Regions from separate parts of the Streptomyces sp. NPDC087844 genome, predicted to be linked through region 1. Evidence: riboswitches for the same ligand, from Rfam matches in the RefSeq annotation. Region 1 holds a riboswitch; each other region holds the start of a gene.
What was found. A riboswitch is a leader RNA that binds a small molecule or an ion and turns the genes downstream of it on or off. The one in region 1 is predicted to bind cobalamin.
Positions count from the first base shown of each region.

Region 2: linked by a shared signal. The riboswitch ahead of ACIOKD_RS22325 (ABC transporter substrate-binding protein) and the one ahead of ACIOKD_RS32070 (energy-coupling factor ABC transporter permease) in region 1 are both predicted to bind cobalamin.
Region 3: linked by a shared signal. The riboswitch ahead of ACIOKD_RS06600 (ribonucleoside-diphosphate reductase subunit alpha) and the one ahead of ACIOKD_RS32070 (energy-coupling factor ABC transporter permease) in region 1 are both predicted to bind cobalamin.
Region 4: linked by a shared signal. The riboswitch ahead of ACIOKD_RS07160 (cobalamin biosynthesis protein) and the one ahead of ACIOKD_RS32070 (energy-coupling factor ABC transporter permease) in region 1 are both predicted to bind cobalamin.

Region 1 is NZ_JBIUVD010000021.1:43,394-47,457, forward strand. Features, by position in the region: gene cbiQ (cobalt ECF transporter T component CbiQ) at 1-687, opposite strand, end outside; gene ACIOKD_RS32065 (energy-coupling factor ABC transporter substrate-binding protein) at 694-1,095, opposite strand; gene ACIOKD_RS32070 (energy-coupling factor ABC transporter permease) at 1,092-1,895, opposite strand; cobalamin riboswitch at 1,925-2,107, opposite strand; gene ACIOKD_RS32075 (SgcJ/EcaC family oxidoreductase) at 2,910-3,650, shown strand; gene ACIOKD_RS32080 (cellulase family glycosylhydrolase) at 3,817-4,064, shown strand, end outside.
Region 2 is NZ_JBIUVD010000011.1:93,666-97,729, reverse strand. Features, by position in the region: gene ACIOKD_RS22335 (ABC transporter ATP-binding protein) at 1-67, opposite strand, end outside; gene ACIOKD_RS22330 (FecCD family ABC transporter permease) at 178-1,194, opposite strand; gene ACIOKD_RS22325 (ABC transporter substrate-binding protein) at 1,203-2,231, opposite strand; cobalamin riboswitch at 2,298-2,485, opposite strand; gene ACIOKD_RS22320 (CoA-binding protein) at 2,826-3,233, shown strand; gene ACIOKD_RS22315 (MHYT domain-containing protein) at 3,290-4,064, opposite strand, start outside.
Region 3 is NZ_JBIUVD010000002.1:673,445-677,508, forward strand. Features, by position in the region: gene ACIOKD_RS06600 (ribonucleoside-diphosphate reductase subunit alpha) at 1-1,612, opposite strand, end outside; cobalamin riboswitch at 1,750-1,949, opposite strand; gene ACIOKD_RS06605 (GNAT family N-acetyltransferase) at 2,007-2,543, opposite strand; gene ACIOKD_RS06610 (nucleoside hydrolase) at 2,551-3,540, opposite strand; gene mctP (monocarboxylate uptake permease MctP) at 3,728-4,064, opposite strand, start outside.
Region 4 is NZ_JBIUVD010000003.1:59,629-63,692, forward strand. Features, by position in the region: gene ACIOKD_RS07150 (anion permease) at 1-1,228, shown strand, start outside; gene ACIOKD_RS07155 (hypothetical protein) at 1,241-1,462, shown strand; cobalamin riboswitch at 1,595-1,731, shown strand; gene ACIOKD_RS07160 (cobalamin biosynthesis protein) at 1,845-2,825, shown strand; gene ACIOKD_RS07165 (cobyric acid synthase) at 2,822-4,064, shown strand, end outside.

The DNA.
Region 1 (4,064 bases):
GGCGAGTGTGAAGCGCGCGGAGATCCGGGCCTCGGGTACCAGTACGCGCAGGGTGCCGTCGTAACCGCGGCCCGCGAGCCCGGCCTGCAGGCGGGTCGCCCGGTCGAAGGCCCGGACGAAGGCGGTGGCGCCGAGCCCGGCCAGCGAACGCCAGGAGGCGGCCCGCGTGGTGTGCCCGAGCCGGGCGGCCTGCGCCTCCCTGATCCGGCGTACGGAGTCGAGGAGCAGGAAGCTCATCCGGTACGTCACCAGGGCCACGTCGACGACCGGCGCGGGCACCCCGGCGTTCACCAGCCGTGGCAGCAGGTCGGACAGGGGAGTGGTGAACGCGAACAGGAGCACGCCGAGGGAGGCGGCCGAGGTACGCAGCAGGAGTTCCCCGGCGCGCACCGGGCCGCCCTCCGCCAGGGTCACGAACCCGTCCGGGCCGCCGACCTGGAGCAGCAGAGGGAGCGCACCGGTCACGCAGAAGCCCAGCGGCACCCGGTAGGCGCGCCAGAGCCGGCGGCCGGGTACCGCGGCCGGGCCCAGCAGCACGGCGAGGGCGGTCACCAGGACCAGGGCGGCGCCCGGCCAGGGCGGGAGAGAGATCGCCAGGACGGTCAGGCCGAGACCGAGCACGGCCTTGTCCACGGGGTGGCGGTGGCGCCAGCGACTGCTGTGCGCCGCCGCGTCGATGGGCAGCACGAAGGCTCAGGTCCGTTCGGTCGGCCGGTTCGGTCCGGCCGGGGACTCACCGGCGCCGCCGGGCACCCTTGCCGTCGCGTCCTGGGCGCCCTCCCGCTGTGCCAGGACCCGCAGTTCGCCCTGGCGCCTGCCTCGGCGCAGGCCGAAGTAGTAGGCGAGGACTCCCGCGCCGAGGGCGGCCTGGAGGGCGAACAGCGCCGACTCGATCTCGTCGGACGGCGGCTCGTACAGGGGCGAGAACCACGGCTCGTAGTCCGGCTCGATCTCGGTGATCGCGGTCTCCGCCTCCGCGTCGGCGCCCGCGAACGGCTCCTCCTTGTGGTCGCCCATGCCGAAGGCCAGCGGCAGGACGGCGAGCGCGGCCACGACGAGCAGCAGCAGGGCGTTGATCTTCGCGTTACGGCTCATCGGGCCACCGTCCCGGTCGTCCCGGTCGTCTCATTCGTCCCGGGCGTCTCGGGCGTCTCGGGCGTCCCGGGCGTCCCGGGCGTCCCTGGCGTCTCGGTTGTTCCGGTTGTTCCGGAGTTCTCGGACCGGGACCGCCCGCCGGCCAGGAACACGCCGAGCCGGGTCAGTTCGCCCTTGCTCGACTGCACCAGCAGCCGCATCACGAGCACGGTGAGCAGCCCCTCGCTCACCGCGAGCGGGATCTGGGTGACGGCGAAGATCGAGCCGAACTTGCCGAGCGCGCCCGGGAATCCGCTGCTCGGGTCGGGGAACGCGAGCGCGAGCTGCACGCTGGTGACGCAGTAGGTGGACAGGTCGGCGACGAACGCGGCGAAGAACACCGCGACCATCAGCGGCACGTCGAACCGTCGGAGCAGCCGGTACACGGCGTAGCCGGCCCACGGGCCGACGATCGCCATCGAGAAGACGTTGGCGCCCAGCGTGGTCAGTCCGCCGTGGGCGAGCAGCAGCGCCTGGAAGAGCAGGGTGATGGTGCCCAGGACCGCCATGATCGGTGGCCGGAACAGGATGGCGCCGAGGCCGGTGCCGGTGGGATGGGAACAACTGCCGGTCACCGACGGCAGTTTCAGTGCGGAGAGAACGAAGGTGAAGGCCCCCGACGCGCCGATGAGGAGCGTGCTCTCGGGATGTTCTCTGACCTCACGGGTGAGCGACCGGACTCCGTGGACGACGAACGGCGCCGACGCGACGCCCCAGGCGACCGCGTGCGCCGGAGGAAGGAAACCCTCGGCTATGTGCATGGCTCAGCAGACCCTCTCCAGCACCTCGTGGATGGTTGACGTGCCTTGGCCGGTCTCCTGGCTTACGGGTAACACCGCCCGTGCTCCGCCTTCCCGGGTCCAAGGACCCAGTGGCTGCCCGTAAGGGCCGGAGCCGGACTTCCCGATCACAGTGGCGAGGGCCGCACCGGCATCACACCGATTTCCCGAGCACCAAGGCGTCGTGACAGTAGTGCGCGTACAGGGGTGGTGACAAGCGGCCCTCGGGCGCCTGACCAGGGAACACAATGGTCAGGGGCCTTTTTCTGTCGGATCGGGAGCTTGGTCGGACCTCGGTCTGTACCGCTTCGAAGCGGTTGCGCACGACGGTGAGGGCGAGCCCCGTCGGACCGCTGATGCCATCCGAAGAGGAAGCCTGTCGAACGTGAAGTTGTCGGAGTCGTTGGGGTTCACCGTGACCGTCGCGGTGCTCGTGGGGTGGCCGGGGCCGAGGCTGCGCTCGCTGTCGGCCAGGGCGTGCGTGAACAAGTCGGTACCGCGGGGGATTTCCCGCCTCATGGTGGGCGTGGGACAGGTCGCAGCGGGAGAGCACGGTGTCGGGGTGGTCGGCGCCCAGGACGCGTTCGCTGTCGGCCAGGTTTCGCTCGGGCGATGTCACGGCCTGTTTGAGGTGTCCTGCCTGCGGACAGGCGCCCGCGAGGTGCTCGCGCGATCTCAGGGTGTCCGGGTGGTCGGGCCCGAGGCCGTGTTCGTGCTTGGCCGCCTGACGCTCGAAGTGGGGCACCACGTGGTCCCCGGCGCGGGCTGTCCGCTCCTCGGCCGGGGCGACGGGAACCCCGCAAGGGACCGCTCCTTTGCGGCCTGTCACCCGAGTACGTACGGCATGCGCCCCTGGGGTTCCCGGAACAGGCCACACCGCCCTGTCGGGCGCCGCCTTCTGCGGCGCCGGTACACAAGAGGTGCTGCGGGGGCGTCGATTCGGCTCGCCACGGTTCGTCGGTGAGGTACAAGGTCTCAGGAACACCGGGAGGAACCATGAAGTACATGCTGCTGGTCTGCGGCGACGACACCGCCGACGCCTCGGGTATGGCACCGGTCGAGCCATGGGTGGAGGAGTTGAGCGCGCGGCGCGGTGTACTGCTGCACGGCCATCGGCTGCGGCCCCCGGCCGACGCGGTGACCGTGCGCGTACGCGACGGTGAAGTGCTGCGCACCGACGGGCCGTTCGCGGAGACGAAGGAGTACGTCGCCGGGTACGACATCCTTGAGTGCGACAGTCTGGAGGAGGCCCTGGAGGCGGCCGCGCGGCATCCGGTGGCGACCATCGGGGCCATGGAGGTGCGCGCGTTCTGGGACGACGAGGACACCGAGGGGGACATCCGCCGGCTCGACGCGGAACTGACGGCCGCCGGGCGCGAGCGGGACTTCGACCGGGCGATGGCTTGTTACGCACCCGACGCGGAGGTGTTCCACCCGGTGAGCGGCCTGGAGCAGCGCGGGGTCGAGGCGCTCCGCAAGGCCGAGGAGGTGTGGTTCTCGACCTTGTCCGGGCCGGTGGAACGCGAGGTGCTCGAATTCCGCGTGCGGGCCGACGAGAGCATCGCCTTCAGCCACGCGCTCGTGCGGATGCGCGTCACGCCGGTAGGCGGCGACGCGCTGGACACCACGGCGCGGGTGACCACCGGTTACCGACTGACGGGCGACCGCTGGCTGATCGTCCATCAGCACACGTCCGTGGCCCTCGACAGCACGGTCCCCGGAGCCGCCGGGTCCTGAATGAGCCCTGGAGGGGCCTGGCTGGAGGCCCCTCCAGCACATCCGTTACGCGCCCGAGCATGCGCCAAGTCTTGACGTGCTCCTGGCGAGATGCCTCTATGGGAGCGCTCCCACTTTCCCGAAACCCGAAACCCGAGTTTCTTGGCGCTCACTCCCTGGAGTCGCAGTGAGAAGAACAAGAAGCACGACACGGAAAAACCCTGTCAGCGCGTTGCTCGCCGCACTGGCCGCCTTCCTCGGGCTCGTCGTTCTCGGCGCGCTCGTACCGACCGCCGCACATGCCCAGTTGCCTGGTGAGTCGTCCGGCGCGTCCCCGGGCGTCCTCGCGACCGGTCTCCATATCGACAACGGCCGCCTGCTCGAAGGCAACGGCAACGATTTCGTCATGCGCGGCGTCAACCACGCCCACACCTG
Region 2 (4,064 bases), on a different contig from region 1:
CGTCCAGGATGACGCGTCCGTCGGCGGTACGGGTGACGCGCCGGGCCCGGAGGCCGACATCCGGCACGGCCGCACCCTTCTCGGCCCCTTCGCTGCTCGCGGCGCTCTCGGCGCTCTCGGCGCTCTCGGTGCTCTCGGTGCTCTCGGCGCCCTGAGTGGTCTGCACGCGTCCAGTCGTCATCGTGTCCTTCGCGTCCGGTACAGCACCAGCACGAACACCGGTACGCCGATGAGTGAGGTGACCACGCCCACGGGCACCTCCTGGGGGTCGAGGGCGGTACGGGCCAGGGTGTCCACCCACACCAGGAACACCGCCCCGGCGAGGGCGGCGACCGGCAGCAGCCGGGCGTGACCGGAGCCCACCAACGCGCGGGCGGCGTGCGGCAGGACGAGTCCGACGAAGCCGATGGCCCCCGCCGAGCTGACGAGCGCGGCCGTCAGGAGCGCTGTCACGCACAGCAGCACCAGCCGGGTGCGGGCCACGGACACCCCGAGGGTCGCGGCGGCGTCCTGGCCGAAGGCGAACGCGTCGAGCGTGCGCGCGTACGCCAGACAGACCACGAGCGCGACCACCAGGACCGCGAGGCAGACCCGGACGTCGGTCCAGCCGACCCCGCCGAGTGAGCCGAGCAGCCAGAACAGCACACCGCGGGTGGTCTCGGCGTCGGCGGCGGTCATCACCACGAAGGACGTGAGCGCGGAGAAGAGCTGCATCGCGGCGACACCGCTGAGCACCACGCGGTCCGTCGTCCCGCCGAGGGTGTGGCTGAGCAGCAGGACGAGGCCGAACGAGAGCAGCGCTCCGAGGAACGCCCCCGCGGAGACCGACACCAGGCCGCCGCCTGCGCCGAGGACGACCACGACGACCGCGCCGGTCGACGCTCCGGAGGACACCCCGAGGACGAAGGGGTCGGCGAGCGGGTTGCGCAGCAGGGACTGCATCACCGCGCCGCACACGGCGAGCCCGGCTCCGCAGACGGCGGCCAGCAGGGTGCGCGGCAGTCGCAGCTGCCAGACGATCCCGTCCCGGATGGGGCTCAGTTCCGTACTCCCCCAGCCGAGATGGGACGCGACCACGGACCAGACGTCGGCTACGCGGATGTCCGCCGGGCCGATGGTGATGGCGACGGCGATCGATGCGACGAGCAGTGCCGCGCCGGCCGCGCAGAGCAGTCCCACGCGCGGCCGTGTCACCCGGCGGGTCACCCCGTGAGCCCGAACTCCCGAAGGGCGGCGGCCACTTGTTCGACGCCCTCGACGGTACGGATGGTCGGGTTCATGGCCTGCCCGCTGAGCAGGACGTACCGCTTCTTCCTCACGGCGGTCATGTTCTTGGTGACCGGGTCGGACTCCAGGAACTCGATCTTCCTCTTCGCGGACTCGGCGGTCTGCGACTTGCGGGTCAGATCGCCGATGACGAGGACGTCGGGGTCGCGGTCGGCGACCGTCTCCCAGTTGATCTGGGGCCATTCCTCGTGGGTGTCGTCGAAGACGTTCCTCGCGCCGAACGCCCGCGTGATGATGCCGGGGGCGCCGCAGCAGCCCGCCATGTAGGGCGACTCGGAGTTGGCGAACCAGTACAGGAGGGAGACGTCCGAGGCGTCGATGCCCGAAGTGGCCTTCTTCATGCGCTGCCGGAGCTCGGCGACCAGCTTGTCGCCCCGCTCCCGCACGCCGAACACCTCGGCCAGGTCACGTATCTCGCCGTAGACGGCGTCGATGCCGAGGGGCTGCTCGCGGGCGCCGTCGCCGTCGCCGGTGTTGTCCTTGCCCGCGCAGTCGGAGGGCGAGACGTACGCGGGTACGCCGAGCTTCTCGAACTGCTCGCGGGTGGCGACGCCCCCCTTGCCGAGCGTGGACACGAACGAGGCGGCGACGAAGTCGGGGTCGGCGTCCAGGACCCGTTCGAAGGAGGGGTTGTTGTCGGCGATCCGCTCGACCTTCGCGTCGGCCTTCTCCAGGCCCTTCATCACCGGGTCGGTCCAGGTGGCGGTGCCGGCCATCCGGTCGGCGAGGCCCAGCGAGAACAGGATCTCGGTGGTGCCCTGGTTGAGGGAGACGGCCCTTCGCGGCGGGGACTCCACGCGGACGGTGCGGCCGCAGTTCTCCAGGGTGACGGCCGCCGCGGGGGCCTTGCCGTCGGCGGGCGGGTCGGCGCCGCCGCAGCCGGTCAGCAGGACGATCCCGGACAGGAGCAGGGCGGCAGGACGGGCGGGGCGTGCGATGGGCACGGAAGTTCCTCAGACGTCGAGGGCTCGAACGCGGAGCCCGGTCGTACGGTGCTCCCCCGCCGTCTCGGGACCGCGGAGGCCGCCAGCAGGTCTTCGGACTCGGGTTCACCCGGACGAGGCGCCTTCCCGGACCGTTGATCCGATCCAGTGGCCGATGCCCCGCCCGTCACCCTCACCGCTGCGCGTCAGCTCCGGATTTCCACCGGATTCCCTGACCCACGTACATGGGTTCGACTGGCTTCGGCAAGCTATCACGGCACCTTTCGCAGCCACGCGGCAGTGCGGCGGAGGCCCCGGCTCCCGCCGCCCGTCAACGCCCAGGACCACAGCGTGGAGCTACTGGTGACCACACTCAGGTCAACTGCCGGCTTCTGGTCCCAGGCTCGCGGGAACCGCCGGCTTTTCAGGGGCGCGGGGAACCGCGCGAGCGGCCTGACCGGGCCGCACCCGCCCATGGCCCCCGCAGCCCCGACCTCCTGCGCGGGGTGCGCCAAGGGTCACCGCTCCGGCCGTCCGCGCGACCTCGGGAATCCCCGGGCCGCGCCCGCTGTTGTCCGCCGCAGCAGGCACACACCCACCCGCAGGAGGCCCCCCGTGCACGGCGACCCGGCAACGATCCGCAAGATCCTCACCGAGAGCGGCGACACCTGGGCCGTCGTGGGCCTGTCGTCCAACGAGCGGCGTGCCGCCTACGGCGTGGCGAACGTGCTCCAGCGCTACGGCAAGCGCGTGATCCCCGTCCACCCGAAGGCCGAGACGGTCCACGGGGAGAAGGGATACGCCTCCTTGGCGGACATCCCCTTCGAGGTCGACGTGGTCGATGTGTTCGTCAACAGCGACCTGGCCGGCCCCGTCGCCGACGAGGCGGTCTCCATCGGCGCCAAGGCCGTCTGGTTCCAGCTCGGCGTGATCGACGAGGCCGCGTACGAGCGCACCCGCGCGGCCGGCCTCGACATGGTCATGGACCGCTGCCCGGCGATCGAGATCCCCCGCCTGGGCTGACCCGGCGCGGCCGACCCGCTTGGGCCGTCCAGGCGACACCGGGACAGCCACCCTGTTCAGCCGTTGCGCCGGCCCGGCTCCCCGGGCTCGTACGCGCGCCGGTCCGTCCTGGGCGGGGCCTCGAACGCCGAGCCGGACCAGGCGGGCGGTTCCGTGCGCGGGGCGGGCGTCCGGCGGCGGGACGCGGTCCGGTTCCAGTCGCCGTCCCCGAGCACGAGCATCGGGTCGAACATCACCACGACTCCCGCGAGCGCCAGGAAGAGGACCGGGCCGATGAGCATCGGCAGCAGGAGCGAGTGGGCCGAGTCGCCCGCATCCGGTGTGCCGGCCGCGCCGTGCAGGTGCACACTGACGGCCGCCATCCCCGTGTAGTGCATCCCGGTCACCGCGACGCCCATGACCAGGCTCGCCGCCAGGCTGGTCAGGAAGCCGCGGATCGCGACCGCCGCCCAGAGCGCGGCGGTCGCGGCGACGACGGCGATCAGGACGGAGAGCGCGACGGTACGGGCCTCGTACCGCAGGTCCCCGTTCACACGAATGGCGGCCATGCCTATGTAGTGCATGGCCGCGACCCCGACGCCGGTGAACGTGCCCGCGATCAGCAGGGTCGTCGTGTTCGCACCGCGATAGCCGACGGCGAGGACGCCGAGACCGACCACGGCGATCGCCACCGCGAGGCTGAGAATCGTCAGGTTGACGTCGTAGCGGATACGGCTTTCCTCGACCTGGAATCCGATCATGGCGATGAAGTGCATCGTCCAGATGCCGCAGCCGATCGACGCCGCCCCCAGCGCGAGCCAGCCCGGTTTCCACGACCGGTCGTTGCGCAGG
Region 3 (4,064 bases), on a different contig from region 1:
CGTCCTGCAGTCCCATGGCGCCGAGGCCCACCGGACGCCACTTGGCGTTGGAGCGGCCCGCCTGCTCGGCCGGGTAGAAGTTGATGTCGACGACCCGGTCGAGGAAGGTGACGGCGGTACGGACGGTCGCGTCGAGCCGCTCCCAGTCGATGTCCTGCGCGTCCGCGTCCACGAAGGCGCCGAGGTTGACCGAACCGAGGTTGCAGACCGCGGTCTCCCCGTCGTCCGTGACCTCCAGGATCTCGGTGCACAGGTTCGAGGAGTGGACTGTGTGGCCGGGCAGCGCCGTCTGGTTGGCCGTGCGGTTGGCGGCGTCCTTGAAGGTCATCCAGCCGTTGCCGGTCTGCGCGAGGGTACGCATCATGCGGCCGTACAGCTCACGGGCGGGGATGGTCTTCCTGGCGAGCCCGGCGGCCTCCGCCCTCCGGTACGCGGCGTCGAACTCCTCGCCCCACAGGTCGACCAGCTCGGGCACGTCCGAGGGCGAGAACAGTGACCAGTCGCGGTCCTCGTTCACCCGGCGCATGAACTCGTCGGGGATCCAGTGCGCGAGGTTCAGGTTGTGCGTGCGCCGGGCGTCCTCACCGGTGTTGTCGCGCAGCTCCAGGAACTCCTCGATGTCGGAGTGCCAGGTCTCCAGGTAGACCGCGGCCGCGCCCTTGCGCCGGCCGCCCTGGTTCACCGCGGCGACCGAGGCGTCGAGGGTCTTCAGGAACGGGACGATGCCGTTCGAGTGCCCGTTCGTACCGCGGATCAGCGAACCGCGCGAACGGATCCGGGAGTACGAGAGGCCGATGCCGCCGGCGTGCTTGGAGAGGCGGGCCACCTGGTGGTAGCGGTCGTAGATCGAGTCCAGCTCGTCCAGCGGGGAGTCGAGGAGGTAGCAGGACGACATCTGCGGGTGGCGCGTACCGGAGTTGAAGAGCGTGGGGGAGGAGGGCAGGTAGTCGAGGCGGCTCATCAGCCGGTACAGGGAGGCGACTTCGTCGACGGAGCGGGTCCCCGCTTCTGAATCGAGCACGGTGTCCTCGGCGAGACCGCTCGCCACCCGCAGCATGAAGTGCTGGGGCGTCTCGATGACGGACCGCGTGATCGGGTGCCGCAGCAGGTACCGGCTGTGCAGGGTGCGCAGGCCGAAGTAGCCGAAGCGGTCGTCGGCACCCTCGGCGGAGGCGGCGTCGGTCAGCGCGTCGAGGCGGGCCGCGTGGTGGCGTACGAACTCGGCCGTGCGGTCGGCGATCAGGCCCTCGCGGTGGCCGACGGCGACCGACTCGGAGAAGGAGCGCACGCCCTGCGAGGCGGCCTCCGCGGCGATGGTGACGGTCAGCAGGCGGGCGGCCAGCTTCGAGTACACGGGGTCCTCGGAGATGAGGCCGGCCGCCGCCTCCGTGGCCAGCTCACGCAGTTCGGGCTCGTCCGCGGCGGCGGACCGGCCGCGCAGGGCGGCGGCGGCGACCCGGCCGGGGTCGGCGCCGGGGAGGTCGGCGGTGAAGTCGGTCAGGATCCGCAGCAACGCGGTTCCCGGCCCGTCGGCCTCGGCCCTGTCCTGCTGATCCCGGGTCGCTGTCGCTGTCGCTGTGGCGGAGACCGGATCGGCTGGCGCGATGGTCACGTGGGGCTCTCCCTCGCTCGGCACGGGGCCTCGGCGGGAGGGGGTTCGGGGCACACGGGGGTACGCGCTTCGGGCAGCGGTACGCCGCGTCCACCGGCCCACTCCACGAGGCCCGGACGTCATGCGCCCGGACCGGACGGCCTGGGCGCGCTGTCGGCAGGTGCTCGGACTGACTCCTGTTACGCGACATTCGGGCATGCGGACATCTGACAGCTGAATCCGACATCTGGGCATGCGGGCATATCACGTACAAGTACACCGTTGCGGGACAGTTCCGGATTCGCACCGGATTCCCCTGCGACGACAGCGAGCATGAGCATACATCTTGTGTCGGGTTCCGAAAGCACCCCCACATGTTGTGTCGCGTCGGCCACGGACGGTCGAGCGGGGAGTGTCAGAGCGTCAACTCATAGGTGAGGAGCACGACGTCGTCCAGGTGCGGGAGGGGGTTCCAGTCGCGGACGGGGGTGCGGGTGAAACCGAGGCGCTCGTAGACGCGGTGGGCGCTGTGCATGGTGCGCTGGGTGGACAGCACGACGGCTCCGCAGCCGGCCGTGGCCCGGGCGCGGCCGACGCAGGCGCGCACGAGCAAGGTCCCCACGCCCCGGCCGCGGGCCTCCTTCGCGACCGCCAGCATCCGTATCTCGGCCTCGCCCGCACGCGCGATGTCGGCCATGGGCCCGCCGGACGGCACGAAGGTCACACCGCCGCGAAGCCGGTGCCGGGGCGGGCCCGAGCCCTCCGCGGCGGCGGCTTCGACGGCCACCAGCACGTCGGCGGCGGCGGCGCGCTTCGCCACGTTCCGCAGTTCGCCGAGATACGCGTCGTTCTCCCCGAAGTCGAGCAGTCCGTCCCCGAGGTAGGCCCGCGCGGTGATGTCGCCCAGGGCCGCGTACTCACCGGCCTCCGCCCGTCGGATCACGATGGTCATACGGACCTCAGCCCGTACCCGGCCACAGGGGCAGGGTCGAGACGAAGTCCTTCGTGAAGTCGCGCGGGCCAGGACCGAGGGCCACCCGGCCGGTGAGGCGGGCCCGCGCGGTCAGGGCGGGCGACTCGGGATAGTAGATACGTCCGGCGGCCGAGGGAACGAACACGGTCTGGCCGCGCGTGAGTTCGGCGGCCGACTCCACGATGACCGCCCCCTCCGCGAGCGTCACGAACGACTCGTCGGCGCACACACCGACGGCGAGCGGATCGTGCAGCGGACAGGTGCCGTCCCCGCCGCTGCGACGGTACGCCTCCATGTAGACCCGCAGCAGCCGGGCGGCGAGCGCGGTGCCGGGACCCGCCGCCTCCAGGGCCGCGAGGTCGGCGGGCCCGAACAGCCAGCGGTGCGAGGCGTCCAGGTCGACCATGGTGAACGGGATACCGGACGACAGGACCAGCTCGGCGGCGTCCGGGTCGGCCCACATGTTGAACTCGGCGACCGGAGTGATGTTCCCGGGCACGCGTGCCGCGCCGCCCATGAACACGAACTTGCCGACGCGCTGGGCGAATCCGGGGTCCTCCAGGAGCGCGATCGCCACGTTGGTGAGGGGGCCCGTCGCGCACACGGTCAGCTCGCCCTCGTACTCCCGGGAGAGTCGCAGCAGCGTCTGCGCGGAGGACTCCGCCGGGTGCGCCGCGGTCGAGTCGGGCAGTGTCTCGTCGCCGAGTCCCGCGGGGCCGTGGAAGTCGGCGGCGACGCGGTAGGGGAGGCGGGTCAGGGGGCGGCCCGCGCCGCGGTGGACGGGGACGTCCGCGTCGATGCGGAGGGTTCGCGCCAGGGCGCGGGCGTTGAGGTAGGTCTGCTCCGCGGGGAGGTTGCCGCCCACGGACGTGTAGGCCTTGAGGTCCCACAGGCCTGTGCCGAGCAGGTACTGGAGGGCTACGGCGTCGTCGATGCCGGGGTCGCTGTCGAGGACGATGGGGGTGCGTGGGGTCACCTGTCCACGGTATCCGCCGCTGTCCCCGGGGGCTGCGCCCCCAGACCCCGCTGTCGCGCTTGCGCGCTCGTCCTCAGACGCCGGACGGGCTGAAGATGCGCGGACGGTCCGCGCATCTTTCAGCCGTCCGGCGTCTGAGGACCGGGGGTTCGGGGGCGGAGCCCCTGAGTACGCCTCTAGGGCAGCCCTAGTGGCCCGCCCCCGCCGTCGCCGGCGGCAGTTCCACCTGGACGCCCTTGTCGCCCGCGTCGGCCGTGTAGTCCTCGGCGGAGGTCTCGTCGACCCCGTCGGGAGCCTTGACCGCCTTGAGGACGAAGGTCAGCACCACCGTCACGACCAGGTTCAGGACGAACGCGGTCAGCCCGATGTACCCGATCTCCCCGATCCCGGGAATCTCCTTCGACGACCCCCCGAAGTGCTTCTGCGTGGGCGAGGCCACCCCGTACGCGGCGACCGTGCCGTACAGCATTCCCACCGCCCAGCCCGCGAGCAGCGCCCACCGGTGGAACCAGCGCGTGAACAGT
Region 4 (4,064 bases), on a different contig from region 1:
CCTCGGAATCGTGATCGTTACCGCTCTCGTGTTCGATTTCACGAACGGTTTCCACGACACTGCCAACGCGATGGCGACGACCATCTCGACCGGCGCCCTCAAGCCCAAGACGGCGGTGGCCATGTCCGCCGTGCTGAACCTCGTCGGTGCGTTCCTCTCCGTGGAGGTCGCCAAGACGATCTCCGGCGGCCTCATCAACGAAGAGGGAATCCGCACCGAGGTGATCTTCGCGGCGCTCGTCGGCGCCATTCTGTGGAATCTGCTGACCTGGCTCCTGGGTCTGCCCTCCAGTTCGTCCCACGCGCTCTTCGGCGGCCTGATCGGCGCCGCGGTGATGTCGGCGGGCTGGTCCTCGGTGAACGGCTCGACCGTGATCACCAAGGTCCTCCTCCCGGCGATCGCCGCGCCCGTGGTGGCCGGACTCGCCGCGATGCTCGCCACCCGGCTGACGTACCGGATCAGCAGGCAGGCCGGTGAGAAGGCGACCTCCAAGGGGTACCGCGCCGGTCAGATCACCTCCGCGGGGCTGGTCTCGCTGGCCCACGGCACGAACGACGCGCAGAAGACCATGGGCATCATCACCCTGGCCCTGGTCACCGGCGGCGTGCTCGCGCCCGGCTCGAACCCTCCCCTGTGGGTCATCGTCTCGGCCGGTATCGCCATCGCGCTCGGCACCTACCTGGGCGGCTGGCGCATCATCCGCACCATGGGCAGGGGCCTCACCGATCTCGCGCCGCCGCAGGGCTTCGCCGCCCAGACCAGCGCCGCGACGGTCATCCTGGCCTCCTCGCACCTCGGCTTCTCCCTCTCGACCACCCAGTCCTGCTCCGGCGCCGTGATGGGTTCGGGCCTGGGCCGCAAGGGCGGTGTCGTCCGCTGGTCGACCGCGACCCGCATGTTCGTCGCCTGGGGCCTCACGCTCCCCGCCGCCGGTCTGGTCGGCGCGGGCGCCGAGTTCCTGACCCAGCAGGGCACCTGGGGCATCATCCTCACCGGCGCGCTGCTGATCGCCGGCTCCGCGGTCATCTGGACGCTGTCCCGCCGCCAGCCCGTCACCGTCGACAACGTCAACGACGACCACGCGCCCGCGGGCGTCGTGACCACCGCGATCGCCGCGGTCACCCCGCCTCCCGCGGGCCCCGTCGCCACGACCACGAAGGCGACCGACGACCTCAAGACCACCATCCCGGGCCCGGACGCCGAGCCCGCCCGTCCGGCCACGGTGTAAGGAACGAACCGCATGCAGATCGACTGGGCAGCCCTCGGCTCCGTGTTCGGAGTCAGTCTCATCTCCACCGTCGCCCTCGTGGGCCTCTTCACCCTCGGCATCGTCGGCCTCACCAAGCGCGAGTCGGCCGCCGCACAGGGTGGCTCCGCGACCCTCGCGGTCACCGGCGCGTACGCCTGCTTCGCCGCCTGCGCGGCGGCCGTGGCGTACGGGATCTATCTGATCGTCGCCTGACCCTCGCGGCACGTCCGTTCTGTACGGGACGGCCCCGTCGACCCCCACGGTCGGCGGGGCCGTCCCGCGTCCGTGTGTGGGCCTCAGCACACTCTCCCGCCGCAGGTCAACGGCAAGTTGACGGGTGTTCTCGGACCGTGGTGGACTGCCGAGGCCATGTACGTCGGCAGAAGAGGAAGCCGGTGCGAATCCGGCGCGGTCCCGCCACTGTCACCGGGGAATCGATCCCCCCGGGAGCCAGGAACTCTCTCCGTCGGTCTCGTCGAACCAGGGCGTGGACACCCTGAGTGAGGACATATCGCCATGCGCGCCCACCTGTTGTGGACCGGTGTGCCCAGGCCAGGTACGAGGATCTCGTCTCGTGCAGTGGCGGGCTGAACGGATGCGAGCCGATCGCGTCTTCGCGTACGGCGCCGCCGCCGGCCTCCTCGGTGACCTGCTGCTCGGCGATCCCCGCCGGGGACATCCGGTCGCCGCGTTCGGCCGGGCCGCGGGAGCCGTCGAGCGGGCTCTGTGGCGCGACCACCGGGGCCGGGGCGCGCTGCACACCGCCGTGTGCGCGGGCGGCGCCGTCTCCCTCGCCGTGGCCGCCGAGCGTTCCGTACGTACCTCCCCCGTCGCCTCCGTCGTCCTGACCGCGGCCGCCACCTGGGCCGTGGTCGGGGGGACCTCGCTCGGGCGCGAGGCCCGGGCCGTCGGCGGGGCGCTGGCCGCCGGGGACATCGAGGTGGCCCGTGAGCGGCTGCCGCATCTGTGCGGACGCGACCCGCAGGCGCTGGACGCCGACGGGATCGCCCGCGCGGTGGTCGAGTCGGTCGCCGAGAACACCTCCGACGCCGTCGTGGGCGCCCTGGTGTGGGGCGCGGTCGCGGGCGTACCCGGTCTGGTCGGGTTCCGGGCCGTCAACACGCTGGACGCCATGGTCGGGCACAGGTCGGCCCGTCACCGGCGGTACGGATGGGCGTCCGCCCGCCTCGACGACGTGGTGGGGTGGCCCGGGGCACGGCTGACCGCGGTCCTCGCCGCCGTCGCCGGGGGGAATCCGCGAGGGGCCGTCCGCGCCTGGCGCGCCGACGCCGCCAAGCATCCGAGTCCCAACGCCGGGCCCGTGGAGGCCTCGTTCGCGGGTGCGCTCGGAGTACGGCTCGGCGGCACGCTCTCGTACGCGGGACGGGTCGAGCACCGGCCCGTGCTCAACGGTCCGGGGCAGGCCGTGCGCATCGAGGACATCGAGCGGGCCGTCCGGCTCTCGCGGCGCGTGGGCCTGCTCGCGCTGGGCGCGAGTGTCGCCGGGCGGCTGCTCGCCACCTCGCTCACCAGGTCGCTCACCAAGTCGCGGGTCACGAGAGGGCGTACGTCATGAGCGGGGGAACGGGCGGGAGGCCGGGCGGAGGACCGGGCGGGAGGCCGGGCGGCGGGCTGCTCGTCGCCGGTACGACCTCCGACGCGGGCAAGAGCGTCGTGACCGCCGGGATCTGCCGGTGGCTGGTGCGCCGGGGCGTCAAGGTCGCGCCGTTCAAGGCGCAGAACATGTCGCTGAACTCGTTCGTGACGCGCGAGGGCGCGGAGATCGGGCGCGCGCAGGCCATGCAGGCGCAGGCCGCCCGCGTGGAGCCCTCCGTGCTCATGAACCCCGTCCTGCTCAAGCCGGGCGGTGACCGCAGCAGTCAGGTCGTCCTGATGGGGAAGCCCGTCGGCGAGCTGAGTGCGCGCGGCTATCACGGCGGACGCCAGGAGGCGTTGCTCGGAACCGTGCTGGACTGTCTGGCCGAGTTGCGGGGCACGTATGACGCGGTGATCTGTGAGGGAGCGGGCAGTCCCGCCGAGATCAATCTGCGGCGCACCGACATCGTGAACATGGGGATCGCGCGGGGCGCGCGGCTGCCCGTGCTCGTGGTGGGGGACATCGACCGCGGCGGGGTCTTCGCCTCGTTCTTCGGGACGGTGGCCCTGCTGTCGCGCGAGGACCAGGAGCTGGTCGCCGGGTTCCTGGTGAACAAGTTCCGCGGGGACGTCTCGCTGCTCGAACCCGGCATCGACATGCTGCACGGGCTCACCGGGCGGCACACCTACGGCGTCCTGCCCTTCCGGCACGGCCTCGGCATCGACGAGGAGGACGGGCTCGGAGTGTCCCTGCGGGGGTCGGTACGCGAGTCCGAGGTCTCCTCCCCCGTCGGCGAGGACATCCTGCGGGTCGCCGTCTGCGCGATCCCCCTGATGTCCAACTTCACGGACCTGGACGCCCTCGCCGCCGAACCGGGCGTCGTCGTACGGTTCGTGGACCGCGCCGAGGAACTCGTCGACGCCGACCTGGTCGTCGTACCCGGCACCCGGGGCACGGTCCGGGCCCTGGAGTGGCTGCGGCGGCGCGGCCTCGCGGACGCCCTGGTGCGCAGGGCCGCCGAAGGGCGCCCCGTGCTGGGCATCTGCGGCGGCTTCCAGCTCCTCGGCGAACACATCGAGGACGAGGTCGAGTCGAGGGCCGGTGCCGTCGACGGCCTCGGACTCCTCCCGGTACGCGTGCGGTTCGCGCGCGAGAAGACCCTCACCCGGCCCGTCGGCGAGGCCCTCGGCGAACCCGTCCAGGGGTACGAGATCCATC